3 regions of the Jeongeupia sacculi genome follow, and region 3 is predicted to be linked to each of the others. Evidence: predicted binding sites of a transcription regulator. Region 3 holds the regulator's gene; each other region holds the start of a gene.
The links. Region 3 encodes sigma-54, which starts transcription at its own class of promoters, with help from an activator protein. Its sites were predicted from a motif close to CTGGCACGCTTCATGCTT; they were not measured.

Region 1: JLC71_RS04495 (ANTAR domain-containing response regulator) is a predicted target of sigma-54. The motif match lies at 3,683-3,700, and genes of this name have one in related genera.
Region 2: JLC71_RS00385 (GntP family permease) is a predicted target of sigma-54. The motif match lies at 7,483-7,500, and genes of this name have one in related genera.

What each region holds. Positions count from the first base shown of each region.
Region 1 is NZ_AP024094.1:946,502-956,042, reverse strand. It holds gene nirB (nitrite reductase large subunit NirB) at 1-351, opposite strand, end outside; gene JLC71_RS04505 (nitrate/nitrite transporter) at 365-1,567, opposite strand; gene JLC71_RS04500 (CmpA/NrtA family ABC transporter substrate-binding protein) at 1,896-3,056, opposite strand; gene JLC71_RS04495 (ANTAR domain-containing response regulator) at 3,072-3,647, opposite strand; gene JLC71_RS04490 (c-type cytochrome) at 3,917-5,065, shown strand; gene ctaD (cytochrome c oxidase subunit I) at 5,075-6,811, shown strand; gene JLC71_RS04480 (cytochrome c oxidase subunit 3) at 6,808-7,380, shown strand; gene JLC71_RS04475 (cytochrome c oxidase subunit 3) at 7,400-8,131, shown strand; gene JLC71_RS04470 (cytochrome C oxidase subunit IV family protein) at 8,283-8,633, shown strand; gene JLC71_RS04465 (panthothenate synthetase) at 8,836-9,141, shown strand; gene JLC71_RS04460 (FAD-binding oxidoreductase) at 9,236-9,541, shown strand, end outside.
Region 2 is NZ_AP024094.1:56,360-65,900, reverse strand. It holds gene JLC71_RS00425 (hypothetical protein) at 1-412, shown strand, start outside; gene speG (spermidine N1-acetyltransferase) at 531-1,082, opposite strand; gene JLC71_RS00415 (PACE efflux transporter) at 1,086-1,526, opposite strand; gene JLC71_RS00410 (hypothetical protein) at 1,642-2,043, opposite strand; gene mutL (DNA mismatch repair endonuclease MutL) at 2,181-4,070, shown strand; gene JLC71_RS00400 (hypothetical protein) at 4,070-4,858, shown strand; gene miaA (tRNA (adenosine(37)-N6)-dimethylallyltransferase MiaA) at 4,855-5,787, shown strand; gene JLC71_RS00390 (sigma-54 interaction domain-containing protein) at 5,810-7,237, shown strand; gene JLC71_RS00385 (GntP family permease) at 7,617-9,008, shown strand; gene JLC71_RS00380 (3-hydroxybutyrate dehydrogenase) at 9,020-9,541, shown strand, end outside.
Region 3 is NZ_AP024094.1:3,135,152-3,144,692, forward strand. It holds gene JLC71_RS15135 (S1C family serine protease) at 1-311, shown strand, start outside; gene JLC71_RS15140 (monovalent cation:proton antiporter family protein) at 384-2,354, opposite strand; gene JLC71_RS15145 (KpsF/GutQ family sugar-phosphate isomerase) at 2,459-3,436, shown strand; gene JLC71_RS15150 (KdsC family phosphatase) at 3,470-3,985, shown strand; gene lptC (LPS export ABC transporter periplasmic protein LptC) at 3,987-4,568, shown strand; gene lptA (lipopolysaccharide transport periplasmic protein LptA) at 4,543-5,166, shown strand; gene lptB (LPS export ABC transporter ATP-binding protein) at 5,163-5,897, shown strand; gene JLC71_RS15170 (RNA polymerase factor sigma-54) at 5,907-7,331, shown strand; gene hpf (ribosome hibernation-promoting factor, HPF/YfiA family) at 7,359-7,685, shown strand; gene JLC71_RS15180 (PTS sugar transporter subunit IIA) at 7,799-8,266, shown strand; gene hprK (HPr(Ser) kinase/phosphatase) at 8,481-9,425, shown strand; gene rapZ (RNase adapter RapZ) at 9,444-9,541, shown strand, end outside.

The DNA.
Region 1 (9,541 bases), 1.2 Mb from region 3:
CGGTAGGATGAACGGCGTCGACCCGGTCGCCAGCAGCAGCCGGTCGTACGGCTCCTCGGTGCCATCGTCGGCGACGACGACGCGGCGGTGCCGGTCGATCCGTACCACGCTCTTGCTCAGATGCAGGCGGATGTTGTTGTCGGCGTACCAGGCCAGCGGGTTGAGGACGATGTCCTTGAACTCCTGCTCGCCGGCCAAAACCGGCGACAGCAGGATGCGGTTGTAGTTCGGGTGCGGCTCGGCACCGAAGACGCAGATGTCGTACAGATCGGGTGACAGCGTCAGCAGCTCCTCGACGGTGCGGATGCCGGCCATGCCGTTGCCGACGACGACGAGTTTTGGCTTTTTCATGTTGAATCACTCCTTAAACGCGGGCGGCTGCGACGGACCAGTCACTGCGCCACCGTTGCTTCACCCCGGCAAGGCTCATCCAGCCCAGTGCGGCAATGCAGGCGAACAACCACAGGCCGGTCGAATAATCGCCGGTCGCCTGCTTGATCGCGCCCAGGCTTGCCGCCAGTGCGAAGCCGCCGACGCCACCGGCCATGCCGATCAGCCCGGTCATGACGCCGATTTCCTTGCCGAAGCGTTGCGGCACCAGCTGGAACACCGCGCCGTTGCCGGCACCAAGGCAGAGCATCGCGGCGATGAACAACGTCACCGCCCCCGCCGAGCCACCAAGGCCGAAACCGGCGGCGGCGATCAGGCAGGCCGTTGCGGTGTAGACGACGAGCAGTGACTTGGTGCCGCCAACCTTGTCGGCCAGCACGCCGCCGATCGGGCGCATCACCGAACCGGCCAGCACGCAGGCGGCGGTGTACAAACCGGCCGTCTTGGCATCGAAGCCGAACTGATCGTGGAAGTAACCGGGCAAGGCGCTGGCAAAGCCTGCGAAACCGCCGAAGGTGATCGCGTAAAAGAACATGAACCACCACGCATCTTTCTCACCGAGCACGGCCAGGTAGTCGGCAAGCTTTTTCTTCGGCGCGGCACCCGGCGCATCCTTGGCATTGCGGGCATAGACCAGCAGCGTGATCACCAGCGGAATGCACGCCAGACCAAACACGTTCTGCCAGCCGAAGGCGACCGCCAGCATCGGCGCAAACAGCGCCGCAAGCACGGTGCCCGAGTTGCCGGCGCCGGCGATGCCCATTGCCGTGCCTTGATGCTCAGGCGGATACCAGCGCGATGCCAGCGGCAGCGCGACGGCGAACGACGCGCCGGCGACACCGAGGAACAGCCCCAGCGTCAGCGCGCCGGTCAGGGTCGAAAAACCGACCTGCCAGGCGGTGAGCAAGGCGACGATGACGATGAGCTGACCGATCAACCCGGCGCGCTTGGCGCCGATCCGGTCAACCAACACGCCCATGACCAGACGCAGGATCGCCCCGGCCAGAATCGGCGTCGCCACCATCAAGGCGCGCTGCTGGGTACTGAGGTTCAGATCGCCGGCAATCTGCACCTGCATCGGTCCGAGCAGATACCAGACCATGAAGCTGAGGTCGAAATAAAGGAAGGCGGAAAACAGCGTCGGCGTATGCCCGGCACGCCAGAAGGAACGGTTCATGACACTCTCCCAAGCTCGATGGCAAAACAAAAACGGCGTCCATCCGCACCGTGGGGTGCGAAGGGACGCCGTTGTCCTTGAAGCTGAAAACCGCCGTTGGCCTTCACTTCTGATTCAGTGAGCGGCACGCCGTTGTGCCGCTCACCTCATCTTCAGCAAAGGCCGTGCCAGATCACGGTTTTCATTCACGCTCGGGATTTGCTGGCTTTTCGGGTCATACCGCCCCGGCCTGGTGCACCGCATCGGTGCAATCGGCACGCCATGCGCACAGCATTTGCGCACTGCAACATCACCGATCGGCGCATCAGCGCCGCCCATCCGCCAAGGGCTAGGCGCGGATGTCGAAACCGTCGGCATAGCCCTGCGGGTCGCGACCGTCCCAGACCTTGCCGTCGATCAGCGTACTGCTGCGCATGGCGCTGGCGGGCTGCATCACCCCGAGGCTTGAGGCGGCTTCGTCGTACAGCGCGGTCTGGTTGATGCCGCGGGCGATGGCGAGCAGATCGATATCGCCCTGCAACAAACCCCAGCGCCGGTACTGGCTAAGGAACCACAGGCCGTCCGACAGATAGGGATAGTTGACGCTGCCGCCGCCAAAGAAACGCATCAAGGGTGCGGTATCGCCCAAGCGGCCGTAGTCACCCAACAGCCGGGGCATGATCAGCTGGCTGCCGCGGCCGACGTAGCCGGGGCCGGACAGCCAGCCGGCGGCTTCGCGGCGATGGCCCGGATCGTCAAGCCAGCGGCAGGCCTCGAGCAGCGTCATCGTCAGCGCCCGCGCGGCGTTCGGGCAACGGGTCACGAAGTCACGCCGGCACGCGAGTACTTTCTCCGGGTGGTCGGGCCAGATTTCGCCGCTGCGGATCACCGTGCGCCCATGACCTTCGGCCTCGGCCACCGCGTGCCACGGCTCGCCGGCGCAATAGCCGTCGAGCACGCCGGACGCCAGTGCAGCGCTCATTTGCGGCGGCGGAATCACCACGCACTTCACGTCGTCGAGCGGATGTATGCCTTGCGATGCCAGCCAGTAATACAGCCACATCGCGTGCGTGCCGGTCGGGAAGGTCTGCGCCAGCACGTGGCGGCGCGACTCGAACGTCAGCAGCTCGCGCAGATTGCGCCCGGACTGCAAGGCATCCGCCAGCCGGTTCGAGAGCGTGATCGCCTGGCCGTTCTGGTTCAGCGTCATCAGCACGGCCATATCGGCCTGCGGCCCGCCGATGCCAAGTTGCACGCCGTAGACGAGGCCGTACAGCGAATGCGCGGCATCCAGTTCGCCCGAGAGCAGCTTGTCGCGCACCGCCGCCCACGACGGCTGACGGTGCAACTCGATGGCGATGCCGTGCGCACGGCCAAGGTCGAGCACCTTGGCGACCACCAGCGGCGCACAATCGGACAGCGGCACGAAGCCAAGCTTGAGCACGGTTTTTTCGGGCGCGTCGGAGCCGGTGATCCGGTAGCCCGGCAGCGATTCGTAGAGGTGGGACATGTTTTTTCCTCGCGCTTAACCGAGCAAATCGGCCATTGCGATCAGTTGGCGCGCCACTTCGGCGATCTTGATTCCCTGCTTCATTGCCTGATCACGCAGCGTGGTAAACGCCTCGGCCTCGGACAGGCCGCGTTTGTCCATCAGGATGCCCTTGGCGCGGTCGATCAGCTTGCGGTCGGCCAGCTGCTGCTCGGCATTGGCAAGGCGCTTTTTCAGCCGCGCCTCTTCCTCGAAACGCGCCAGCGCCACGTCGATGATCGGTGCGAGCTTGTCGGCGCCGACGTGATCGACCACGTAGGCGGTGACGCCAGCGCTGACCGCCGCGCGCATCGCCAGCGGCTCGCAGCGATCGGCGAACATCACCACTGGTCGCGGCGCGGCGTGGCCCATCACCGCGAGTTGTTCGAGCGTGTCGCGCGATGGCGATTCGGTATCGATGATCACCACATCGGGGCGTTGCGACTCCACCGCATGCAGCAAGGCCGCGGCGCCATTGACCTCGGCGATCACCGTGTAGCCGGCGCACGCCAGCGCATCGCGCAGGGTGCCGATGGGCTTGGCGGTATCGTTGACGAGGAGGACGCGGAGCATAGGGGCACGATTTTGCAAATGAATCAGCATAGTTCAAGCAAGTTGCGTGCCGAGCCCCGATCAGGAAATCACGCAACAAGATCGGGAACAGATTTTTAGCCTAAGCGACAGCCCCTGGATCACCCGATGCCGGACAAAACCGCAGGCCGTCGCCCGATTACCGCGCAAAGCCGGTGCGCCGATGACGATGTGCTAGCTTGAAACGACACCAGCGCGCATGGGCATAGCACCCATCGGCGCGTTTGGGGCCAAGCGACAGGTAACATCCCATGGCGCTCGCAATCGTATTGATCGTACTGGTCATCGCCGCGATTCTGTTCCACGCCCTCAGCCCGTGGTGGTATACGCCGCTGGCCTCCAACTGGGGGCTGATCGACACCACGCTGGCCATCACCTTGCTGATCACCGGCGCGGTATTCGTCGCGGTCAATGTTTTCATCGCGTACTGCCTTGTCCGTTTCCGCCGCCGCGACGGCCATCGCGCCGCCTACCAGCCGGGCAATCGCAAGCTGGAACTATGGCTGATCGGGCTGACCGCAATAGGCATCGCCGCCATGCTGGCGCCGGGACTGTTTGTTTATGCCGACCTCATTCGCGCACCTCCACAGGCGGCGGTCATCGAGGTGGTCGGCCAGCAATGGCAATGGCGCTTCCGCCTGCCCGGCCACGATGGCCGGCTGGGATCGACCGACGTGCGCTTTATCAGCCCGGCCAATCCCTTTGGCCAGAACCCGGCCGACCCGCGCGGGCGGGACGATGTGCTGATCAACGCCCCCGAAGTGCATTTGCCGGTCAATCAGCCGGTGAAAATCCTGCTGCGCTCGCAAGACGTGCTGCATGATTTTTTTGTCCAGCCGTTTCGCACCCGGATGAATCTGGTGCCGGGCATGGTCACCTCGCTCTGGCTCACCCCGACCAAGACCGGGCGCTTCGAGATCCTGTGCGCGCAGTTGTGCGGCGTGGGCCACGCCAATATGCGCGGCTACGTGGTGGTCGATGATGAAACCGCGTATCGGGCATGGCTGGACAAACAGCAAGCGGGCGTGGCGACTTCGCCCTCCGCAGCCACCGCCAAACCCGAGACGGCGGCGACGCCGGGAGCGACGCTCGTCAGCCAGGGGCAGGCGCTGGCGCAAAGCAAGGGCTGCGTAGCCTGCCACAGCCCGACCACCAGTTCCGGCGTCGGCCCGGGCTGGCAGGACCTGTACGGCAAGCGCGAGCGGCTGGCGGGCGGCAAGACCGCGCTGGTCGACGACGTTTATCTCAAGGAAGCGATCACCGCGCCGAACGCCACGCTGGTCGACGGCTTCCAGCCCATCATGCCGAAAGCCGAGCTGAGCGATCAGGAGGTGAACGCGCTGATCGCCTATATCAAATCGCTGTCCGGCAAACCTGCGGCGAATACCGCGCAGCGGTAAGGGAATGTCATGGCCTACTCGGAACATGAACACGCGCCGCACAGTTTCTGGACCCGCTATGTGTGGAGTCAGGACCACAAGGTGATCGCGGTGCAGTACACGGTCACCGCGATTCTGGTCGGGCTGGTGGCGCTGGTGCTGTCCAATCTGATTCGTTTGCAGATCGGTTTTCCCGGCCGTTTTGCCTTTATCGACGCGGCCCACTATTACCAGTTCGTCACCATGCACGGCATGATCATGGTGATTTACCTGCTGACCGCGCTGTTCCTCGGCGGCTTCGGCAACTACCTGATCCCGTTGATGGTCGGCGCCCGCGACATGGTGTTCCCCTTCCTCAACATGCTCAGCTACTGGATGTATCTGCTCGCCGTCGTGGTGCTGATGGCGAGTTTCTTCGTTCCCGGCGGGCCGACCGGCGCGGGCTGGACCCTGTATCCGCCGCAAGCCATCCTGCCCGGCACGCCCGGCAGCGGCGGCGGCATCGTGCTGATGCTGGTGTCGCTGGCGATTTTCATCGTCGCCGCGACGATGGGCGGCCTCAACTACGTGACCACTGTGCTGCAGGCGCGCACGCGCGGGATGACGCTGATGCGGCTGCCGCTGACGGTGTGGGGCATCCTGGTCGCCACCGTCATGGCGCTGCTGGCCTTCCCGGCACTGTTCGTCAGCGCGGTGATGATGCTGTTCGACAAGCTGCTCGGTACCAGCTTCTTCATGCCTGCCGTGGTGTCGATGGGGCAGGCGCTGGCTTACAAGGGCGGCAGCCCGATCCTGTTCCAGCACCTGTTCTGGTTCTTCGGCCACCCCGAGGTCTATATCGTCGCGCTGCCTGCGTTCGGCATCGTGTCCGACCTTCTCAGCACGCATGCGCGCAAGAACATCTTCGGCTACCGGATGATGGTGTGGGCCATCATCATCATCGGCGTGCTCAGCTTCGTCGTATGGGCTCACCATATGTACGTGAGCGGCATGAACCCCTACTTCGGTTTCTTTTTCGCCACCACCACGCTGGTCATCGCCGTGCCGACCGCGATCAAGGTTTACAACTGGCTGCTCACGCTCTGGCGCGGCAGCATCCACCTGACCGTGCCCATGCTGTTCGCCATCGGCTTCGTCAGCACCTTCGTGATCGGCGGCCTGACCGGGCTGTTTCTCGGCAATGTCAGCACCGATATGCCGCTGTCGAACACCTATTTCGTCGTCGCCCACTTCCACATGGTGATGGGCGTTTCGCCGATCCTGGCGATTTTCGGCGGCATCTATCACTGGTACCCGAAAGTCACCGGCCGGATGCTGAACGACACGCTCGGCAAGCTGCATTTCTGGGTGACCTTCGTCGGCAGCTACGCGATCTACTTTCCGATGCACTACCTCGGCATCCTCGGCATGCCGCGCCGCTATTACGCGTACGACAACTACGCCTTCATCCCGCCATCAGCGCAGCAGCTGAACGCCTTCATCACCGTGGCCGCGCTGATCGTCGGCGTGTTCCAGCTGGTTTTCCTCTACAACCTCGTCCGCAGCGCGTTCAACGGCAAGCCGTCCGGCCCGAACCCGTGGGGCGCGACCACGCTGGAATGGCAAACCCCGCAAACACCGCCCGGCCACGGCAACTGGGGGCCGGACCTGCCGGAGGTACACCGCTGGCCTTACGATTACAGCGTACCCGGCGCCGATGAGGATTTTCTACCGCAGACCTCGACGTCGCCACTGGGCGACTTTGAGTCCAGCAAGGAGGCGCCATGAACCAGGCCGCCACCCGCCCGAACCAACCGGACGCCGCCGCCCGCCTCGGCCTGTGGGTATTGCTCGCCGTGATCACGGTGCTGTTCCTGCAGTTCATCCAGGCCTACGCGGTGCGGTCGGTCAGCCCGGACTGGCTACGCCCGCCCGAGCCGGCGCTGTTGCGCTGGAACACGCTGGCGTTGCTGCTCGCCAGCATCTCGCTGCATTGGGCTGTGATGCGCCCGCGCGACAAGACCGCGCTCTGGCTCGGCAGCCTGTTCGGCTGCGCCTTTCTGGCCGGCCAGCTCGTCGCTTGGCAGCAGCTGCACGCGCTTGGGTTTTTGGTGGCGGGCAATCCGGCCAACAGCTTTTTCTACCTGCTCACCGGCATGCACGGACTGCATGTACTTGGCGGGCTGGTCGCACTGGGCGTACTGCTGGCCCGTGCGCGGTGCGGTGCGGATGTCGCATTGGGAGCGCGCCTGTGCGCACGCTACTGGCACTTCCTGCTGCTGGTCTGGCTGCTGCTGTACGGCGTGCTGTTCCTGATTCCGCCGGCCACGCTGCAGGCCATTTGCGGCAGCGGGTAAGCTCGCAGAGGTCATCATCATGCCCCAGTCAACGCCTTCCCCCGCCACCGCCGAGACCACCGCGCCATCCGGCGTGCGCGGCCTTGCCGCCGACTGGTCCGCCGACCGTGAGGCATTCAAGGTGCCCTGGGGCAAGGCGATGATGTGGGTGTTCCTGCTGTCCGACACCTTCGTCTTCGGCATCTTCCTCAGCGGCTATATGGCTGTGCGCATGACCACCGCCGAGCCGTGGCCCAACCCGAGCGAGGTGTTCGCGCTGCAGATCGGCGCAAGCAAGCTGCCATTGCTGCTGATCGCCATCATGACCTTCGTGCTGATCAGCAGCAGCGGCACGATGGCGATGGCGGTGAACTTCGCCTATCGCCGCGAACGGGCCCGCGCCGCCGCGCTGATGCTGGCTACCGCCGCGCTGGGTGCCCTATTCGTCGGCATGCAGGCGTTCGAATGGACCAAGCTGATCGCGGAAGGCGTGCGCCCGTGGAGCAACCCGCTCGGCGCGGCGCAGTTCGGCGCGTGCTTTTTCATGATCACCGGCTTTCACGGCCTGCACGTCAGCGCCGGGGTGATTTACCTCGCCACCGTCGCCACGCGCTTGCTCAAGCGCAACGCCGAGGCACGCCGCGATGAACCTCGGGGTGATGGCGGTGATGAAAGCCTGAGCGATGCAAACCGGGTCGAAATCGCCGGCCTGTACTGGCACTTTGTCGATCTGGTCTGGGTATTCATCTTCGCGTTCTTTTACCTGTGGTGAACGCAGTGCACAAAACGCCGCTTGCTGCGTTGTGCTCGCTTGCCGTACCCATTTGTACTGTCTGCGCCTCGCACGCCTTGCCATCGGCGTTTTGTGCGCGACGTTAAACGCTTGACCGGCACTTGTCAGATTGCCAATCAGGAGGGCCATCATGGAACACGGTCAACAACATCCGCTCAGCCTGTACCTGACAGTCTGGGGGCTGCTCTTCGTCCTCAGCGCCTTCTCCTATCTGGTCGATTACTTTCAAGTCCAAGGCGCGCTACGCTGGACCTTGATCATGACCTTCATGCTGTACAAGGCGGGGCTGATCGTCTGCGTATTCATGCACATGGCGTGGGAGCGGCTCGCCCTCGTCTGCGCGATCCTGGTGCCGCCGCTCTGCTTGCTGGTGCTGGTGAGCCTGATGGCGTTCGAAGCCGATTACATCGCCACCGCACGCGGCACTTTCTTCACCGCGCCGGCGAGCGTGGAAACAGGCGGACAGACGCAGCGGCCTTAGACCCCCGAACGGCTCATTGTTTGAGCGGTCACGATCCTGTTCGACCTGATTTGCCCGAACACCGCCGACAGTCCGGCCGATGGCGACAAATAGATCATCGCGGCGTGCTGCATCCATATATTGATCAAAGCGGTGCGCCCGTTCTGGCGCATCTCCCAGGCGTGTGCGGCACCCCCCTTCAACTGCCGCGGGAGGTCATCAGATGAAAATGCTACTTGCGGTCGAATTCCCGGTCGAGCCTTTCAACACCCTCGTCAGGAACGGAAAAGCGGGCGAGATCATCGGGCGCATTCTCGAAGCCATCAAGCCAGAGACGGCCTATTTCACCGAACAAGACGGCAAACGCGGTGGCATCTTCGTTGTTAACGTCCAAACGCCATCGGATGTGCCCTTCTTTGCCGAGCCGTTCTTCCTCAATTTCGAGGCCGATTGCAAATTCCGCATTCTGATGAGCCCGGAGGATTTACAGAAAGCGGGCCTGGATGAGCTTGGCAAGAAGTGGGCGTGAAATCCGCCTGACACCGCGCTCAGCGGGACACGACGCACTGCGCAGCTTTGAACGTTGAGCGCTACCAGCCCAATGCACGGCGAAGGTGGAAGACATGACGATATTGGCGACGAAAATCGAGGCGTTGAAACGCAGCTTCGGCGGAGAGATTCTTCTTCCGGGCAACGATGCGTACGAAAGCGCGCGCAAAATCTGGAACGCGATGATCGACAAACACCCAGCGATCATCGCTCGCTGCAGCACGACGCCGGACGTCGTGCTCGCGGTGAACTTCGCCAGGGACAATGGGCTCCTGCTCGCCGTCCGTGGCGGCGGGCACAACATCGCCGGCAACGCGATGTGCGACGACGGCATCGTCGTCGATCTCTCGCAGATGAAGGCCGCTAGCGTTGATCCCGGC
Region 2 (9,541 bases), 320 kb from region 3:
CAGCTCGGCACAGCGCCGCAGCGGTGAATCCAAGCCACTGGATACCATCGGCTTGCGCATCGAGCGCGATCTGGCCCAGGGCTTTTACCTCACCGGTCAGGCGCACAGCGCGTTTGCCGGCGATGCCGGGGCGTATTCGGTCGGCCTGTTCGGCGCGGGCTGGCAAAGCAGTTTTGCGTCGAACAAATTGGTGGCCGGCGCCGAGCTCACCGCCGGGGCGGCGGGTGGCGGCGGCGTTTCCAGCGAGGGTGGCGCGATCACCCAGCCGATGGTGTTCCTGGGCTACAACGTCACGCCGGGCTGGCAACTGCGGGGTAGCGCCGGGCGCGTGATGTCCATCAAGGGTGAGCTGAGCTCGCCGGTGTACGACCTGAGCCTGATGTACCAGTTCGGTTTGCCCAAGCGACCGTAGCCGCGCGCAAACCTGACGTTAAAAAACCCCGGCCGATGCCGGGGTTTTTTAGTCATGGTTCAATCGAACCGTTATCGAACCGTTATCGAACCGTTATCGAACCGTTTAGTCGCGGTCATCACGGTTTTGCCTGCGCCTCGCCCGCCTTGGTGGCAAAGAACTGCGGCTGCAGCAAATACATGCGGAACACATTGTGATAGCGGCCGTTGCTGAAAAACTCCTCGACCAGCTCGGCCTCTTTGATAAAGCCGCACTTCTCGTAGATATGAATCGCCGCCTCGTTGGAAACGTCGACCACCAGATACAGTTTGCGCAGATTCAAGACCGAGAAGCCGTAATTGATCGCCAGCTGCGTGGCACTGGTGGCATAGCCGCAGCCTTGGGCATCCGGGGCGATGATGATCTGGAACTCGCCGCGGCGATGGATATAGTCGAGTTCGATCAGCTCGACCAGCCCCACCGTTTCACCATCCTGGTCGACCGCGACGAAACGCCGTTCACGCTGATCGTGCACGTGCCGGTCGTACAGTTGCGAGAGTTCGGTGAAGGTTTCGTACGGTTCTTCGAACCAGTAACGCATGATGCCGGCGTTGTTGTTCAGCTCGTGCACGAAACGCAGATCGCTGCGTTCAAGCGGTCGCAAGCTCAGGCGGCTATCGGTTTTTTTCATGGATCAATCCAGCTCGACGGCGGGTGCCAGCGGCGGCGCAATCGGGAACACCGTGTCATACAGCCAGTTGTAGATAAAGGCATAAACCAGATAGAACACGACAAAGGCGATATCCATCACCAGCGCCTGCATCAGGCTGATGCCCAGATAAAACGCCATCAGCGGCAACAGCACCACCACCAGGCCGCCCTCGAACAGCAGCGCATGCAGCACGCGCAGGCGGATGGTTTTGCGGGTATGACCGCGTCGCCGCAGCATGACCTTGTCGAAGCCGAGGTTGAACGCGTAATTCCACAGCGTAGCGATCAGCGCACTGACCACGCCGATCACGCCCATTTCCTTGGGACCAAGATCGAACAGCAGATAGCCATAAGGGATGACCAGCAGGACGCCGAAAATCTCGAACAGCAGTGAATGGCGAATGCGGTCAGCAACGCTGCGCATACCGGCACCTTGAACGAACAATGAAGATTGCCATTCTATGCGGCTGGTTGGTTAGAGCCAGTTGGAATCCATCTGATAAACAGATGGTTGATGCGGCTCACGTCACGACGACAGGCTATTGATCCATCTCATTGCGGCTGACCGGGGCCACGCGCAACAGACGCACATCGCCGATGCGCATGGTTGTTTGCGTATGCAGCCAGTGTTCCAGCCCCTGGCGCAGATACGCCAGTTCGTCGACGCCAAGACCGGCCAGATCGCGCACCAGTGCGGCGCTGCCAATGGCAATTTCACCTTCGAATGTCGGTGCCGTCGCCAGATAGCGATAACCGTCGTGCTCGGTCAGCCAGTACACCGGATCGCCATCATCCTGCAGCGCCACCGTACCGCGCGGCAGCTCGGCCAGTTGTGCCGCCACCAGCTGGCAGACGGCGTGGAACCATTGCCAGGCGTGCTCGGTGTCCTCATCGGCGCCATAGGGCGGGATGTCGGTGGAAATCGGAAGCGGATTGAGCATGCGGGATTCGGGTAACGGTCGGCAGGGCCCGATTGTGCCAGAGTGGCAGTCCTGCGCGCACCGGCAATGCCCGTACAGGGCGACCCGAGCTCCCGTGCCCGCCTGTTATCATATCGATTTGCCCGCCGTCCCCCGCCATGCCCCGTATCCAGGTTCTCTCCGACACCCTCGTCAACCAGATCGCCGCCGGCGAAGTGGTCGAGCGCCCGGCCAATGCGCTCAAGGAATTGCTGGAGAACAGCATCGACGCCGGTGCCGAGAATCTGAACGTCGAGCTCATCGCCGGCGGCACCAAGCTGATCAAGGTGATCGACGACGGCGGCGGCATCGGTCGCGATGATCTGGCGCTGGCGCTGCACCGGCATGCGACGAGCAAGATTCGCGATTTCGATGACTTGCAGCGCGTTTCGACCCTGGGTTTTCGTGGCGAAGGCTTGGCGTCGATCTCGTCGGTTTCAAGGCTGGTGCTGACCAGCCGCGAGGCCGGCGGTGCGCACGCATGGCGCGTCGACGCCGATCACGGCCGCTTGTCCGAGCCCGAACCGGCGGCGCTGGCGCTCGGCACGATGATCGAAGTCCACGATCTGTATTACCAGTTGCCGGCGCGGCGCAAATTTTTGAAATCCGACTCGACCGAATACGCGCATTGCGCCGACATGGTGCAGCGCCTTGCCTTGGCCAATCCGGGCAAGCAGTTCACGCTGAGCCACAACGGCCGTGCGCAGCTGCGCCTGCTCGCCGGCGATCTCTTGAAGCGAGCCGCGGCGATTCTCGGCGACGAATTCGCCGCCAGCGCGATCGCCATCGACGAGGCCGCCGGGCCGCTGCGCATTTACGGCCTGACCGGCAGCCCGACGCTGGGCAAATCCAGCCGTGACGGCCAGTATTTCTTCGTGAACGGCCGCTTCGTGCGCGACAAGGTGATCCAGCACGCGCTGCGCGAGGCCTACCGCGACGTGCTGCACCACGACCGCCACGCCGCCTACTGCCTGTTTCTGGATCTCGACCCCGACGGCGTCGACGTCAACGTTCACCCGACCAAGATCGAAGTGCGTTTCCGCGAATCGCAGGCGGTGTACCGCTTCCTGCTGCATTCGCTGAAAAAAGCACTGGCGGCGACCAAGGCCGGCACGATGCCGGCCGGGATCGACCCCGAAACCGGTGAGGTGCTCGTACCGCCACCATCGATTCAAACGGCGGGCCAAAGCTACGCCGACCTCGCCGCGCGCGGCGCCTACAGCCAGCAGGCTATGCCGCTGCCGGTGGCGAACGAGCCGATGGCTTTGTACGACAGGATGTTCGGCGATCTGCGCCGCAACGATGGTGTTGCGACGCTCGATGCCCGCCCCCCGGCTCTTGGGTCTGATCAGGCGACGCCGGCGTGGAATCCATCGGCCACCGCGCCACAAACGACCCCGTTCCCCGCGCACAACGACGCCGGCATTCCGCCGCTCGGGTTCGCCTTGGCGCAGCTACACGGCGTGTATGTGTTGTCGCAGACCGCCGACGGGCTGATCGTCGTCGACATGCACGCGGCGCACGAACGCGTCGTTTACGAAAAGCTCAAGAACGCGCTCGATCTGGAACAACTGCCGACGCAGCCGCTGCTGATTCCGCACGTCTTCCCGGCCGACCGGCTCGACGTCGCCACGGTCGAAGATCACGGCGAAACGCTGGCACGGCTCGGCTTCGATCTGTCGGTGCAATCGCCGACGCTGCTGGCGATACGCGGCGTGCCGCTGCTATTGAAAGACGCCGACGTGGTCGAGCTGGCGAAGTCCGTGTTGAGCGACATCCGCGACGTTGGCGCCAGCCAGGTGCTCACCGGCCGACGCAACGAGATCCTCGCCACCATGGCCTGCCACGGTTCGGTGCGCGCGAACCGGGCGCTGACGATTCCGGAAATGAACGCGCTGCTGCGCGAGATGGAGATCACCGAACGTTCGGGCCAGTGCAACCACGGCCGGCCGACATGGTTCCGGCTGACGATGAACGACCTCGACAAACTCTTCATGCGCGGCCAGTGATGGATGGCGTGCTTGCGGTCAAGCTGTTCGCCGGCCCGCTGGTCATCGGTCTCGCCAGCCTCGCCGGCAAGCGCTGGGGCCCGGCCGCCGCCGGCCTGCTCGGCGGGCTGCCGCTGATTGCCGCGTGCGTGATCACCGCGCTGTGGCTCGAACACGGTCAGGACTACGCGGTCGCCACCGCTAGCGCCGCGCCGGTCGGGCTCTGGGCCAATGTCGCTTATATGCTCGCGCTCGGTTTTGCCAGCCGGCATTTTGCCGGTCGCCGTTTCGGCTGGGCCGGCATGCTCGCCTGCGGCTGGATTGTGTACCTGTTCGCCGCGATTGCGCTGGCCAGGAGCGGTCTCGCACACAGCCTGCCGGTCGGCATCGCCTCACTGGCGGGTCTCTTGCTGGCGGCGCGGTATGTGCTGCCGAAACCGGCCGCACCGCCGGTCATCGTGCCGCTGCCGCGGATCGAACTGGTGACACGGATGAGCGCCGCACTGCTGCTGGTGGCATCGCTGACGGGGCTGGCCCAAATACTCGGCCCGGCGCTGACCGGCGTACTCGCGGCAGCCCCGGTCGCAGGCGCGGTCATCCCGGCGTTCACGCTCGCCAATGCCGGTCGTGATGCGGTGCTGGTGCAGTTGCGCGGTTTCCTCACCGGCCTGGTCGGTACCGGCGCGAGCTTCCTGTGCCTGCCCGCGCTGGCGGCCCACCTCGGCGGCTGGGCGGCGTTGCCGGCCACGCTGATCGCTGTTGCTTGCGGCTACGGCGCCAACTTCCTTATGCAAAGACTGGAACGATGAACCCGGCGATTTTCCTGATGGGCCCGACCGCGTCGGGCAAGACCGCCAGCGCCATCGCGCTGGTCGAAGCCGGCCTGCCGGTCGAACTGATCTCGGTCGATTCGGCGCTGGTGTTTCGCGACATGGATGTCGGCACCGCCAAACCAGACGCCGACGAACTCGCACGCGCGCCGCACCACTTGATCGACATCATCAGCCCCGAGCAGAGCTACTCGGCGGCGCAGTTCCGCAGCGACGCGCTGGCGCTGATGAGCGATATCACCGCACGTGGCAAGGTGCCGGTACTCGTTGGCGGCACGATGATGTATTACAACGCGCTGCAACACGGGCTGCACGATCTGCCGCAGGCCGACGCCGCGTTGCGGCTGCAGATCGAGGCCGACGCACTGGAGATCGGCTGGCCCGGCATGCACGCGCGCCTTGCCGTACTCGATCCGATCACCGCGGCACGGCTGGCGCCGAACGACTCGCAGCGCGTCGGCCGGGCGCTGGAAATCTGCATCCTGGCCGGCCGCCCGATGGCCGAGCTGCTCGCCGCCCCCACCGCCGAAGCACTGCCGTACCGGCTGCACAAGCTCGCGCTGGTGCCGGCCGAGCGCGCCTGGCTGCATGAACGGATCGCGCTGCGTTTCGACCTGATGCTCGAAGGCGGCCTGCTCGACGAAGTGCGCAAGCTGCAACAAAAGTACGCGCTGTCGCTCGACCTGCCTTCGATGCGCTGCGTCGGCTACCGCCAGGCTTGGGAGCATCTCGCCGGCGACTATGATCTGGCAACGCTGCGCGACAAGGGCATCGCCGCGACGCGCCAGCTCGCCAAGCGCCAGTTGACGTGGCTGCGCGGCATGGATGATGTAGAAACGCTCGATTGCCAGCAGGCCGGGCTCGCCGATGCGGTCACCTTGCGCATCGCCGGCTGGATCAAGCCCTAGCAGTCCGATGACGGAGCCGATGATGACCGACCTGTCCACCGCCCCGCTCGGCGCCCGGCTCGCCGATTACGAACAGACGCGAGACTGGGCGATTGCCTCGCTGTTCCGCTCGTTCGAAACCTTCTGCGAAGGCACGGTCATCGTCGACGCCGACACCCGCGTGGTGTGGATCAACGCGCGCTACGCCGATCGCTTCGGCTTCAAGGATCCGGCCGACGCGCTCGGCCGCGAGGTCGAAGAAGTCATCCCGTCCAGCCTGTTGCGCGAAGTGGTGCGCACCGGCAAGCCGATGCTGCTCGACCTGATGCCGACGCGCAACGGTTCGCTCGTCGTCACCCGGCTGCCGCTGCGCGACGAGGCCGGCCGCATCGTCGGCGCGATCGGTTTCGCGCTGTACGACGAGGTGCGCTCGCTGTCGCCGCTGATCGCCAAGGTCGGCAAGCTGAACGACGAACTCGCCGCCGCGCGCGAATCGCTGGCGCAGACGCGCCGCGCCAAGTATTCGTTCGACAGTTTCGTCGGCAGTGCGCCGGCCAGCGAAGAGGTCAAGCGCCAGGCCCAGCGCGCCGCGACGATGGATTCGCCGGTGCTGCTGCTCGGCGAAACCGGCACCGGCAAGGAGGTGCTCGCGCACGCGATCCACAGCGCATCGCGCCGCGCCCACAAGCCGCTGGTGACGCTGAACATGGCGGCGATCCCCGAAGCGCTGCTCGAGGCCGAGCTGTTCGGCGCCACCGCCGGTGCCTATACCGGCGCCAAAAGCCGGGTCGGCAAGTTTTTGCTCGCCGACGGCGGCACGCTGTTTCTGGATGAAATCGGCGACCTGCCCTTGGCGCTGCAGGCCAAGCTGCTGCGCGTGCTGCAGGACAAGGAATTCGAGGCGCTCGGCTCGAACCAGGTGGTCCGCTCGGACGTACGCATCATCGCCGCAACGTCGGCCCGGCTGCTGCAGCAGGTCGAAACCGGCGCCTTCCGCGCCGACCTCTTCTACCGGCTCAACGTCTTGTCGATCAATCTGCCGCCGCTGCGCGAGCGCAGTTCGGACATCGCCGCGCTGTGCGAAACGGTCTTTGCCGACCTCGCGGCCACCGAAGGCGGTGCGGTGCGGCGGATCGACGCTAGCGGCATTGCGCTGCTGCAGGGCTACGACTGGCCCGGCAATGTGCGCGAGCTGCGCAACGTGCTCGAACGCGCGACCATGCTCAGCGATCACCTGCAGCTCGGCACCGCCGAACTGTTGCCGCTGCTCCGCCCCGGCCAGGTTGCGCCACCCGCTGCTGGCGGCTCGCCAAGCTATGGCGATGCAATGGCAGGCTTCGAGAAACGCCTGCTGCAGGATGCGCTCGACGCCTGCAACGGCCGGGTCATCGACGCCGCCGCGCGCCTGGGCATCGGCCGCGCGACCTTCTACAAGAAGATGGTGCTGCACGGCATCGTCGCGTACCGATAGCGTAGTAGGCCGCAACAGCAAACTACGTCACCGCCGCCCTCCTCCTTCACCCGGTCAGAATATCTCCAAGCAGAGACTTTCGTCTCGATTTGGAGACTTGCGTCCAGACACCGACCAAGCCACTGATATCACTGCACTTTTCCAGATCGTCAGTGTGTCACAACAGTCTCCAATCGGAGACTTCGGCTATCCCCGTCCTCCAGCGCAAACGCAGCAAAGCCGCCATTTTCGTAGTTGATCGGCAGTTGGTACGAAATATGCTTATACAGTTACGGCGCACCAAGACAGGGCCACCCCTGATTGAAACGTGCCGACGCGACGCGTGGTGACAGGGGCAAAAATCACCGCCGCTCGCGTTATACCCACTGGAGGAGCATTCATGGCATTTGTCATTGCACTGGCCGCACTGGTCTTTCTGATGCTGGCGGCGTACCGCGGCTACAGCGTCATCCTGATGGCGCCGATCGCCGCGCTCGGCGCGGTACTGCTGACCGACCCTTCCATGGTCGCGCCGATGTTTTCCGGCGTATTCATGGAAAAGATGGTCGGTTTCATCAAGCTCTACTTCCCGGTCTTCCTGCTCGGCTCGGTGTTCGGCAAGCTGGTCGAGCTGTCGGGCTTTTCCAAGGCCATCGTCGCCGCGGTGATCCGCTGGATCGGCGCCAGCCGCGCGATCACGGTCATCGTGGTGGTCTGTGCGCTGCTCACCTATGGCGGCGTATCGCTGTTCGTCGTCGTCTTCGCGGTCTACCCGTTCGCGGCCGAACTGTTCCGCCAGAGCCAGATTCCGAAGCGGCTGATTCCGGGCGTGATCGCGCTCGGTGCGTTCTCGTTCACCATGGATGCACTGCCCGGTACGCCGCAGATCCAGAACATCATCCCGACAACCTTCTTCAAGACCACGACCTGGGCCGCGCCGACGCTGGGCGTGATCGGCGCGATCTTCATCATCATCGTCGGCATCGCCTACCTCGACTGGCGCCGCCGCTCGCTGCAGGCCAAGGGTGAAGGCTATGGCAGCAGCCTCGTCAACGAGCCAGAACCGATCGACACCAGCCGCCTGCCCTCGCCGTGGCTGGCCATCGCGCCGCTGGTGCTGATCGGCGTCGCCAACTTCGCGTTCACCAAGGCGATCCCGCTCTGGTACGGCAAGGAGCACGTGCTGGCGCTGCCGGGCATGGCCAAACCGGTGACGACGGCGATCCCGACGATCACCGCGATCTGGGCCGTCGAGGCCGCGCTGCTGCTCGGCATCCTCTTCGTCCTCGTCACCGCCTTCAGCACCGTGCGCCAGCGCATCGCCGACGGCACCAAGACCGCGATCAGCGGCGCCATGCTCGCGGCGATGAACACCGCGTCCGAGTACGGCTTCGGCGCGGTAATCGCCGCGCTGCCGGGCTTCATCATCATCCGCGAGGCGCTGCAGAGCATCCCGAACCCGCTGGTCAACGCCGCGGTCACCGTCAGCTCGCTCGCCGGCATCACCGGCTCGGCGTCGGGCGGGATGAGCATCGCGCTCGCGGCGATGTCCGAACACTTCATCGCCTCGGCCCAGGCCGCCGGCATTCCGCTCGAAGTGCTGCACCGCGTGGTCGCGATGGCCAGCGGCGGCATGGATACGCTACCGCACAACGGCGCGGTGATTACCGTACTCGCCGTCACCGGCCTCACCCATCGCGAATCGTACCGTGACATTTTTGCCGTCACCGTGATCAAGACGCTCGCCGTTTTCGTCGTGATCGCGGCCTATTACCTCACCGGTCTGGTTTAAGGAGACGCCCCATGTCGCTCAAAGGCAAAACCGCCATCGTCACCGGCTCGACCAGCGGCATCGGTCTGGGCATCGCCCGCGCGCTGGCACAGCAAGGCGCCAATATCGTCCTGAACGGTTTCGGCGATATCGAATCGGCGCTCGGCCAGATCGAAAGCCTCGGCGTCAAGGTTCGCCACCACGGCGCCGACATGAGCCGGCCCGAAGAGATCGAAGCGCTGATGCGCTTTGCCGACGCCGAATTTGGCGGCGCCGACATCGTCGTCAACAATGCCGGCATCCAGCATGTGGCGCCGGTTGATGATTTCCCGCCCGAAAAGTGGGACGCGATCCTCGCGATCAACCTGTCGTCGGCGTTCCACACCACACGACTGGCGATCCCGGGCATGAAGGCGCGCGGCTGGGGCCGCATCGTCAATATCGCCTCGGTGCATGCTCTGGTCGCGTCGGCCAACAAGTCGGCCTACGTCGCCGCCAAGCACGGTCTGGTCGGTCTGACCAAGGCGGTTGCGCTCGAACTTGCCGATACTGCG
Region 3 (9,541 bases):
CCCGCGGCTGGCTCGGGATCGAGGCGCAGGACGTGACGCCAGAGCTGGCGGCCTCGTTCAAACTGGCCGATGCCCACGGGGCGCTGATTGCCGGGGTGGTGCGTACCGGCCCGGCGGATGCCGCTGGCATGCGGCCTGGCGATATTTTGCTGAGCATTGCCGGCAACCCGGTCAAGGATTCGTCGGACATGCTCAATCAGATTGCCGGACTCAAGCCCGATACCGAGGTGCCGATTGGCATCTACCGGGCTGGAAAACCGCAATCGGTAATGGTGAAAATCGGCAAGCGGCCACGGCTGAGCGGTCGCTGAAATCAGCATGATGCCAAATGACGAACGCCCCGCAATGCGGGGCGTTTTGCCGTGGGTGTGCCGCCCTGCGGCTCAGCTTCCCTGCAGCAAGACCATTTCCGCAGCCGCAAGGTTTTCGGGTTCGCCAAGCAGCACCAGTACATCATTCTCCTGCAGCACCAGCTCGTCGCCCGGCTGGGTCGGCGGCAAGGCCTTGCGGCGAACGCTTTTAACTTCGACGTGCAGGCCGGCGAGATCAATGTCGCCAAGGCTGCGACCGATGGCGCTGGCGTCATGGCTGAGATGGATGGTGTGCAGGCGTGGCAGGTTGGCGCTCTCTTCCATGTCCTCGGTGGTGCCGCGGAAGAAGCCGCGGAACATCTGGTAGCGATCCTCCCGCACGTGGCGGATGCGCTTGAGCACGGTATTGAGCGGCACGCCAAGCATCATCAGCGTGTGCGACGCCAGCATCAGGCTGCCTTCGAGGATTTCGGCGACCACCTCGGCAGCACCGGCGTTCTTGAGCTTGTCGATATCGGTTTCATCATAGGTGCGCACGATCACCGGCAACTCGGGACGGATCTGGTGCGCCAGTTCGAGGATTTTCATCGCCGAATGGGTGTCGGCATAGCTGACCACCAGCGCGCGGGCGCGCATCAGCCCGGCCGCCATCAATACCTCCCGCTTGGCCGCATCGCCGTAGACGACCGATTCGCCGGCGGCGGCGGCATCACGGACCTTTTCCGGATCAAGGTCTAAAGCGAAAAAAGGGATATGTTCCTCGGTCAGAATTCGCGACAGGCTTTGGCCGCTACGGCCGTAACCACAGACGATCACATGCCCCTGGCTTTGCATCGTCCGTACCGCGATCTGGTGCAGATTGGCGGCCATATTCATCCACTCGGATGCCGCCAGCCGCAGTACCAGTTTGTCCGAGTGCTGGACAATGAACGGCGTCGCCAGCATCGACAGAATGATCGCCGCCGTCGTCGCCTGCATCAGCGGTTCGGGCAGCAGTTTGCCGCTGGCGGCCAGCGTCAGCAGCACGAAGGCGAACTCGCCGCCCTGTCCCAGTGCGAAGCCGGTTCGCAGCGAGACACCGGCGCTGGCGCCGAACCAGCGGGCCAGTCCGGCGATCATGGCGATTTTCAGCGGCAGCAGGATCACCAGAATGATCAATACCAGCCACCACTGGGTAGCGAGCTGACTGAAATTGAGCGTCATGCCGACGGTAACGAAAAACAGCCCGAGCAGCAGGTCGCGAAAGGGGCGGATATCGTCTTCGACCTGATAACGGTATTCGGTTTCGGCGATCAGCATGCCGGCGAGAAAGGCACCGAGTGCCAGCGACAGCCCGGAAAGCTCGGTCAGCCAGGCGATGCCGAGCGTCACCAGCAGCAGGTTGAGCATGAACAGCTCGCTCGAATGCTGCTTGGCGACAAGGTTGAACCACGGCCGCATCAGCTTCTGGCCCAGGCTGAGCAAGACGAACAGCACGACGACGATCTTCAGCGCCGCGATGCCGAGCGCGCTGACGAGTTCTTCGCCGGGCTGGCCCAGCACCGGCAGCATGATCAAGAGCGGTACGACCGCGAGATCCTGGAACAACAGGATGCCGATGGCGTTCTGGCCGTGTGCGGCGTTGAGTTCGTTGCGGTCGGCCAGCAGCTTGGACACCATCGCGGTCGACGACATCGCCAGCGCCCCACCCAGCGCCAGCCCGGCGGCCCAGTCGAGCCGGACGATCAAGACCAGGCCGATGATCACCAGCAGCACCATCGCGCCGACCTGCGCCGCGCCAAGGCCGAACACGATGCGGCGCATCGCCTTGAGCTTGGCGAGGTTGAATTCGAGCCCGAGCGTGAACATCAGGAACACCACGCCGTATTCGGCCAGATGCGTGGCCTCCTCGCTGCTGGCGATCAGGCCGAGCGCGTGCGGGCCGATCAGCATGCCGACGAAAAGGTAGCCAAGCATCGCCGGCAGCTTGACCAGACGGCACAGCACCACGGTGATCACCGCGGCGGCGAGCAACAACAGCAGGGAGGAAAGTTGAACGGGCATGGCTGCGGCGTGAAGGTTCCAAGGGTAACACTGGCAAAAATTATACCCGCCGGATCGACCAGCTTGCTGGCGGGGGCATGCGTGGCTCTTTTATACTGAGCCCCATGAGTGAAAACACGCAATCCAGATCGCTGGCGCAAGCCCGGCAGGTGCTGACGATCGAAGCCGACGCGATTGCCGCGATGGCCAACCGGCTGGACCACCGTTTTGATGCCGCCTGCGCGCTGCTGCTTGGCTGCCCCGGTCGGGTCGTCGTGACCGGCATGGGCAAATCGGGCCACATCGCCCGCAAGATCGCCGCGACGCTGGCGAGTACCGGCACCACGGCGATGTTCGTCCACCCGGCCGAGGCCTTGCATGGCGATCTGGGCATGATCACCGCCGATGATGTGGTGCTGGCACTGTCGTATTCGGGCGAAAGTGATGAATTATTGTCCATCCTGCCCAGCCTGAAGCGCATGGGCGTCAAGGTGATCGCGATGACCGGGCGCGAGGATTCGACGCTGGGTCGCGCCGCCGATATCTGGCTCGACGCCGCTGTCGCGCAGGAAGCCTGCCCGCTGAATCTGGCCCCGACCGCGAGTACGACTGCGGCGCTGGCGCTCGGCGACGCGCTCGCGGTGGCGCTGCTCGACGCACGCGGTTTCAAGGCCGAGGATTTTGCGTTGTCCCACCCCGGCGGCAGTCTGGGTCGGCGCCTGCTGGTACTCGTGCGCGATGTGATGCACGCCGGCGACGAGCTGCCGGTTGTGCGCGATGATGTGCTGCTGCGCGATGCATTGATGGAAATCAGCCGCAAGGGAATGGGCATGACCGCCGTGGTCGACGCCGCCGGTGCACTGGTCGGGGTCTTCACCGATGGTGACCTGCGCCGTGCGCTCGACGAGGGGCGCGACGTGATGTCGACGCCGGTCGCGCAAGTGATGACCCGCAATCCTTTGACGATCGATGCCGATCATCTGGCCGCCGAGGCGGTGCAAGTGATGGAAAAGCGCCGTATCAACGGCTTGCTGGTGCTCGACGCCGGCAAGCTTGCCGGTGCGCTGAACATGCACGATCTGTTGCGGGCCCGGGTCGTCTGAGCCGCCTTTTTCAAAGATTCAAGGGAATTTAAAATGCAGGAAAAAGCACGTGCCGTGCGGCTGATGATTTTTGACGTGGACGGCGTCATGACCGATGGTGGTCTGTATTACAACGATGCGGGTGAAGAAATGAAGGCCTTCAATTCGCTCGACGGTCATGGTCTGCGCATGCTGCAGCAAACCGGAGTGAGGGTCGCGATCATCACCGGCCGGACCTCCCGACTGCTAGAACACCGCGCCAGCAATCTTGGCATCGACTTCGTTTATCAGGGCTCGCACGACAAGCTGGCGACGTTCGGCGAATTGCTCGCAGCCGCCGGTGTCGCCGCCGAGGAGTGCGGCTATATGGGTGATGACGTGATTGATCTGCCGGTGATGCGTCGCGCGGCCTTTGCCGTTGCGGTACCGGATTCGCCCGACATCGTGTTGCAGAATGCGCACTACGTCACCGTTCGCGGCGGTGGTCGTGGCGCGGTGCGCGAAGTGTGCGAGGTGATCATGCAGGCGCAAGGCACTTACGATGGGCTGATCGCCCACTACCTGCGTTGAGATGATGGGCGGACTGTCGACCAAACTTTTGCCGATTGTCTTGCTGGCGACACTGGGGGCGCTGGTGCTGATCCTCAACGAGGTCGCCCGTGTGCCCTCGTTCGAGCAGCCCGAGCGACCGAGTGATCCGGACCTGGTGGCGCATGGCGCGACCGCGTTCCGTTTCGGCCAGGATGGCAAGCTGCTGTCGCGCATTTATGCCGACCGGCTTCGCCATTACCCCAAGGGCGACACCAACTGGCTGGATCAGCCGCGTATCCACTACACCAAGCCCGATTCGGCCGAGCTGACCGTCGTTGGCGCACGCGCACGCACCGAACAAAATGGTACTCTCGTCTGGTTTCCCGATGATGCCAAGCTGACCCGGGCGCCGACTGCGGACAAGCCGCAGCTTGATGTGGTGAGCTCGGATGTATGGGTCAAACCGAACGAACGCTACGTCTGGTCCAAGGCGCCGATGACCGGCACCATGGGCGCATACACCCTGTCCGGTACCGGCTTCAAGGCCGACCTCGACAAGGAAACCCTGGAACTTCTCTCCAAAGTGAGCACCATCTATGTCCCGCCGCCGCCGCGCCGTTGAGTTTGCTGCGCTGACCCTGCTGGCCGCCTCCGCCGTCCAGGCAGAAACTGCCGACCGCGAAAAGCCGATGAATATCGAGGCGGATCACGCCAACTTCGATCAGAAGAACAATATTGGCGTCTATACCGGCAATGTCATCATGGTGCAGGGCACGATGACGCTGAAGGCCGCCAAGGTCACCATGCGTCAGGACGCCGACGGCAACCAGTTCTCGCAAGGCGAAGGCAGTCCGGTCAAGTTCCGGCAGCGCATGGATACCGGCGAATGGATCGATGCCAACTCGCTGCGTTACGACTACGACAGCAAGACCGGCATTCTCAAGCTGATCAACAAGGCCTGGGTGCGCCGCGATACCGGTGACGAAGTGATTGGCGACGTAATCGTCTACGATATGGCCTCGTCGACGTATCAGGCGCAGACCGATGGCAAACCGGGCAGTCGGGTCAATATCACGCTGATCCCGAAGAAAAAGGATGCCAGCGCACCCGCTGGCAAGGCCGCAGCAAAGCCGGCGGCGAAACCTGCCGCCAGCAAGCCCGCCGAGGCGGCGAGCGCGCCAAAAGCGCGCAGCAGCTCCTGGAGCAAGGACGCACAATGAGCGAAGGCAAGGCCGTGCTGAGCGCCGGTGGCTTGATGAAGCGCTATAAAAAGCGCACCGTCGTCAAGGACGTGTCGATCGATGTCGCCGCCGGTGAGGTTGTCGGTCTGCTGGGCCCAAATGGTGCCGGCAAAACGACGAGCTTTTATATGATCGTTGGCCTTGTTGCCAAGGATGGCGGTGAAATCCGCCTGGACGACATCGATATCGGCCATCTGCCGATGCACGAACGTGCCCGCATGGGCGTCGGCTATCTGCCGCAAGAGGCGTCGATTTTCCGCAAGATGACGGTCGAGCAGAACATTCTGGCGGTGCTCGAGCTGCACGTTGCCGACAGGGTCGAACGCGCCCGGCAGCTTGATGCGCTACTCGAAGATCTGCATATCTCGCATCTGCGTGAAAACAATGCCATGAGCCTCTCCGGCGGCGAGCGCCGTCGTGCCGAGATTGCCCGTGCACTGGCGGCGAGCCCGCGCTTCATCCTGCTGGACGAGCCGTTCGCCGGCGTCGACCCGATCGCGGTGATGGACATCCAGCGCATCATTCGCTTCCTCAAGGAACGCGGTATCGGAGTCCTGATTACCGACCACAATGTGCGCGAAACGCTGGGGATCTGCGATCGTGCGTACATCATCTCCGAAGGCTCGGTGATGGCCTCGGGCTTGCCGAGCGAAATCATCGCCGATGAACAGGTACGCAGGGTTTATCTCGGTGAACATTTCCGGATGTAAGGCGGGCGCATGAAGCAATCGCTGCAACTTCGCCTTTCGCAACAGCTCAATCTGACGCCGCAGCTGCAGCAGTCGATCAAGCTGCTGCAGTTGTCGACGCTTGATTTCCAACAGGAGGTCGAGCGCTTCCTGGCCGAAAACCCGCTGCTTGAGCGCGGCGAAGACAATCACGCCTCAAGCGAAGGCGAAGGTAGTGCCGAAGCGCCGACCGAGAACAGCAGCAGCGACGATGCGCCGGCGAGCGAGTCGGCGTTCGACAACGACGACTGGGGCTGGGAAGGCAGTGGCGGCGGCGCGCGTGGCAGCGGTGATGACGACGATGATTTCGACCCCGCCAGCAACATCGCCCGCGAGCTGACCCTGCGCGAGCATCTGCTGGCGCAAGCCGGGCTGCTGCCGATTCCGTTGCGGGATCGCGCCGCGCTGACCTGGTTGATCGACGCGCTCGACGACGACGGCTTTCTGACCCAGCCGCTTGAGGAAATCCTCGCGCTGTTGCCGGCGGAACTTGCCGGCGAGTTCGAGTTCGAATCCGATGACCTTGCGATTGCCCTGGCGCGGCTCAAGCAGCTCGAACCGCTGGGCGTCGGCGCGAAAGATATGGCCGAGTCGCTGGCTTTGCAACTGGCGGTCTTGCCACTCTCTGACGCACGTCAACTTGCGTTGGGGATTGTGCGGGACAGCCTCGATTTGCTCGCGGCACGGGACTACACTAGGTTGAAACGTCGCCTGAAATGCGATGAAACGGAGCTGAAGGCAGCGCAAGCGCTGATCGTCAGCCTGAATCCGCGGCCAGGCGCGCAATGGAGCGACGAATCGTCGCATTATGTTGTCGCTGATGTACTGGTCAGCAAGCTCAAGGGGCAGTGGCGAGTGCGCTTGAACGACGCGGCCAGACCCAAGCTCAGGGTCAATCGGATGTACGCCGATATCCTGCAACGCAGTGATGGCGGTTCGATGGCCCGCGAGTTGCAGGAAGCCAAATGGCTGGTCAAGAGTGTCCAGCAGCGTTTCGACACCATCCTGCGCGTCGGTCAGGCGATCGTTGATAAGCAAAGCGCGTTCTTTGAACATGGTGAAATCGCGATGCGGCCCTTGGTGCTGCGCGATATTGCCTCCGAGCTTGATCTGCACGAATCCACCGTTTCGCGGGTGACCACCCAGAAGTACATGCTCACGCCGCGCGGAATTTTCGAGTACAAGTATTTCTTCGGCAGCCATGTCGAAACCGAAGCCGGCGGGGAAGCTTCCGCTACTGCGATCAAGGCGCAGATTCGCCAGCTGATCCAGCAAGAGGACAAGCAAAAGCCTTTATCGGATAGTGCCATCGCTGATGCGTTGGCGGGGCAAGGGGTCGTGGTTGCGCGACGAACCGTTGCCAAGTACAGGGAGGCGATGCAAATCTCTCCCGTCAATCTGCGCAAATGCCTGTAACGGCGATTTACCTGAAGGAGAAGACCTATGAACCTCAATATCAGCGGCCATCACCTCGAAGTGACTCCGGCGATTCGTGATTACATCACGAGTAAACTCGACCGAATCACACGCCATTTTGACGCGGTGATCGAAGTGGGCGTCGTCCTGTCGGTCGAACGCCTGCAGCAGAAAATTGAGGCAACCGTGCATGTGCCGGGTAAGGCGATCCACGTGGAGGCAATTGACGAAGACATGTATGCCGCGATCGACGCGCTGGCCGACAAGCTTGACCGGCAGGTCGTCAAGCACAAGGAAAAACGGAATGATCACGATGGCGAGAGCATCCGCCGTCAGGTCGTAGCGGAGGAGTAAGTGTCCTTTTCCTGCCAACGGGAACCCGATAAACGGGTTCCCGTTTTTATTTATGCGCCGGCTGACGATACAATGATGCGCTTCGACGTTCCTCCTGCTCATGGATTCTCGCAATGAGCCTGATTTCCAAAATTCTGCCGACGCAAAATGTCTTTCTCGACATGGACGTTGGCAGCAAAAAGCGCGTATTTGAACAAGTCGGCATTCTGTTCGAAAACAGTCACGGCATTGCCCGTAGTGTGATTTTCGATAGCCTGTTCGCGCGTGAAAAGCTCGGCTCGACCGGCCTCGGTCAGGGCGTGGCGATTCCTCACGGCCGGATCAAGGGCCTGAAGGAAGCCACGGGCGCTTTCGTGCGCCTGAAGGAAGCGATTCCCTACGATGCACCCGATGGCAAGCCGGTATCGCTGCTTTTCGTGTTGCTGGTGCCGGCCAACGCTACCGATTTACACCTGCAGATTCTGTCTGAGTTGGCTCAGCTTTTTTCGGACAAATCGGTGCGTGAGCAACTGGCGACGTTCGACGAGCCCGGTCAGGCGTACAAGCTGATTTCCACCTGGGAGCCGTACGCGGGCTTCTGAGATACTGCTCACGATCTTGCTGCGCAGCCCTGATCGGGCTTCGAGTGCTGCTCGAAACCCTCATGTACTTTATACATTCCGGTTTCTGCACTGCGCGTCACCCCGCTGGCGACAGATCGTGAACAGGTTCTAAGCAGCGCCGCTCCCGGGTAAGCTCAAGGGGTGGTGCGTGTTGCCCCGCCCTTGTCTTTGACTTCACAGCCCATGAGCGACCATGCCGCAGATCACGACCAGGCAACTCTTCATTGATAATGCCGAGAAGCTGCGGCTGACCTGGGTTGCCGGCCAGTCCGGCGCCAACAATCTGCTCACGAATGATTCTGCCGAGCAGAAGCCCATTCTGGCGCTGGTTGGCCACCTGAACTTCATTCACCCGAACCGGATTCAGGTGCTCGGCATTGCCGAGACCAAGTACTTTCTCGACCTCTCGCCCGAGGCGCAGCGTGAGTCGGTCGACCTGCTGTTTGCCAGCGAAATGGCGGCAATGATCATTGCCAACGGCCAGCCTGTTCCCGATGCCTTGCGCGAGGGCGCCGAGCGTCATCACGTACCGCTGTTGACCAGTCCTGAACAATCGCCCTATCTGATGGATGTGCTGCGCTACTATCTGGCCAAGGCGCTGGCGGTATCGACCCATCTGCATGGCGTGTTCCTCGATGTACTCGAAGTCGGCGTGCTGCTGACCGGTGAATCGTCGATGGGTAAGAGCGAGCTGGCGCTGGAGTTGATTTCGCGCGGCCACGGTCTCGTTGCCGACGATGTGGTCGAGGTGTATCGCACCAATCCCGAAACGCTCGAAGGCCGCTGCCCGCCGATGTTGCGTGATTTCCTTGAGGTGCGCGGGATCGGCGTGCTGAATATCCGCACCATTTTCGGCGAAACCGCCGTGCGGCCGAAAAAGACGCTGAAGCTCATCATTCATCTGGCCAAGGCCGGCGGAGATACGCTGGCACCGATTGACCGTTTGCAAATGCAGGCGGCGACGCAAGAAATCCTTGGTGTGCCAACGCGTAAACTGGTGATCCCCGTGGCCGCCGGCCGCAACCTGGCGGTATTGGTCGAGGCCGCGGTGCGAAACTACATTCTGCAATTGCGCGGTATTGATTCAACCCGCGAGTTTATCGAACGCCATCAGCGTTTCATGGAAATGGGTGAGTAGCCCGAAGGAGCTTTGCGCATGTCCTGGAGTCGTCAACAGGTAGTGCTGTTGTCCGGCCTGTCCGGCGCCGGCAAGAGTGTTGCGCTCAAGGCCCTGGAGGACCTCGGTTACTTCTG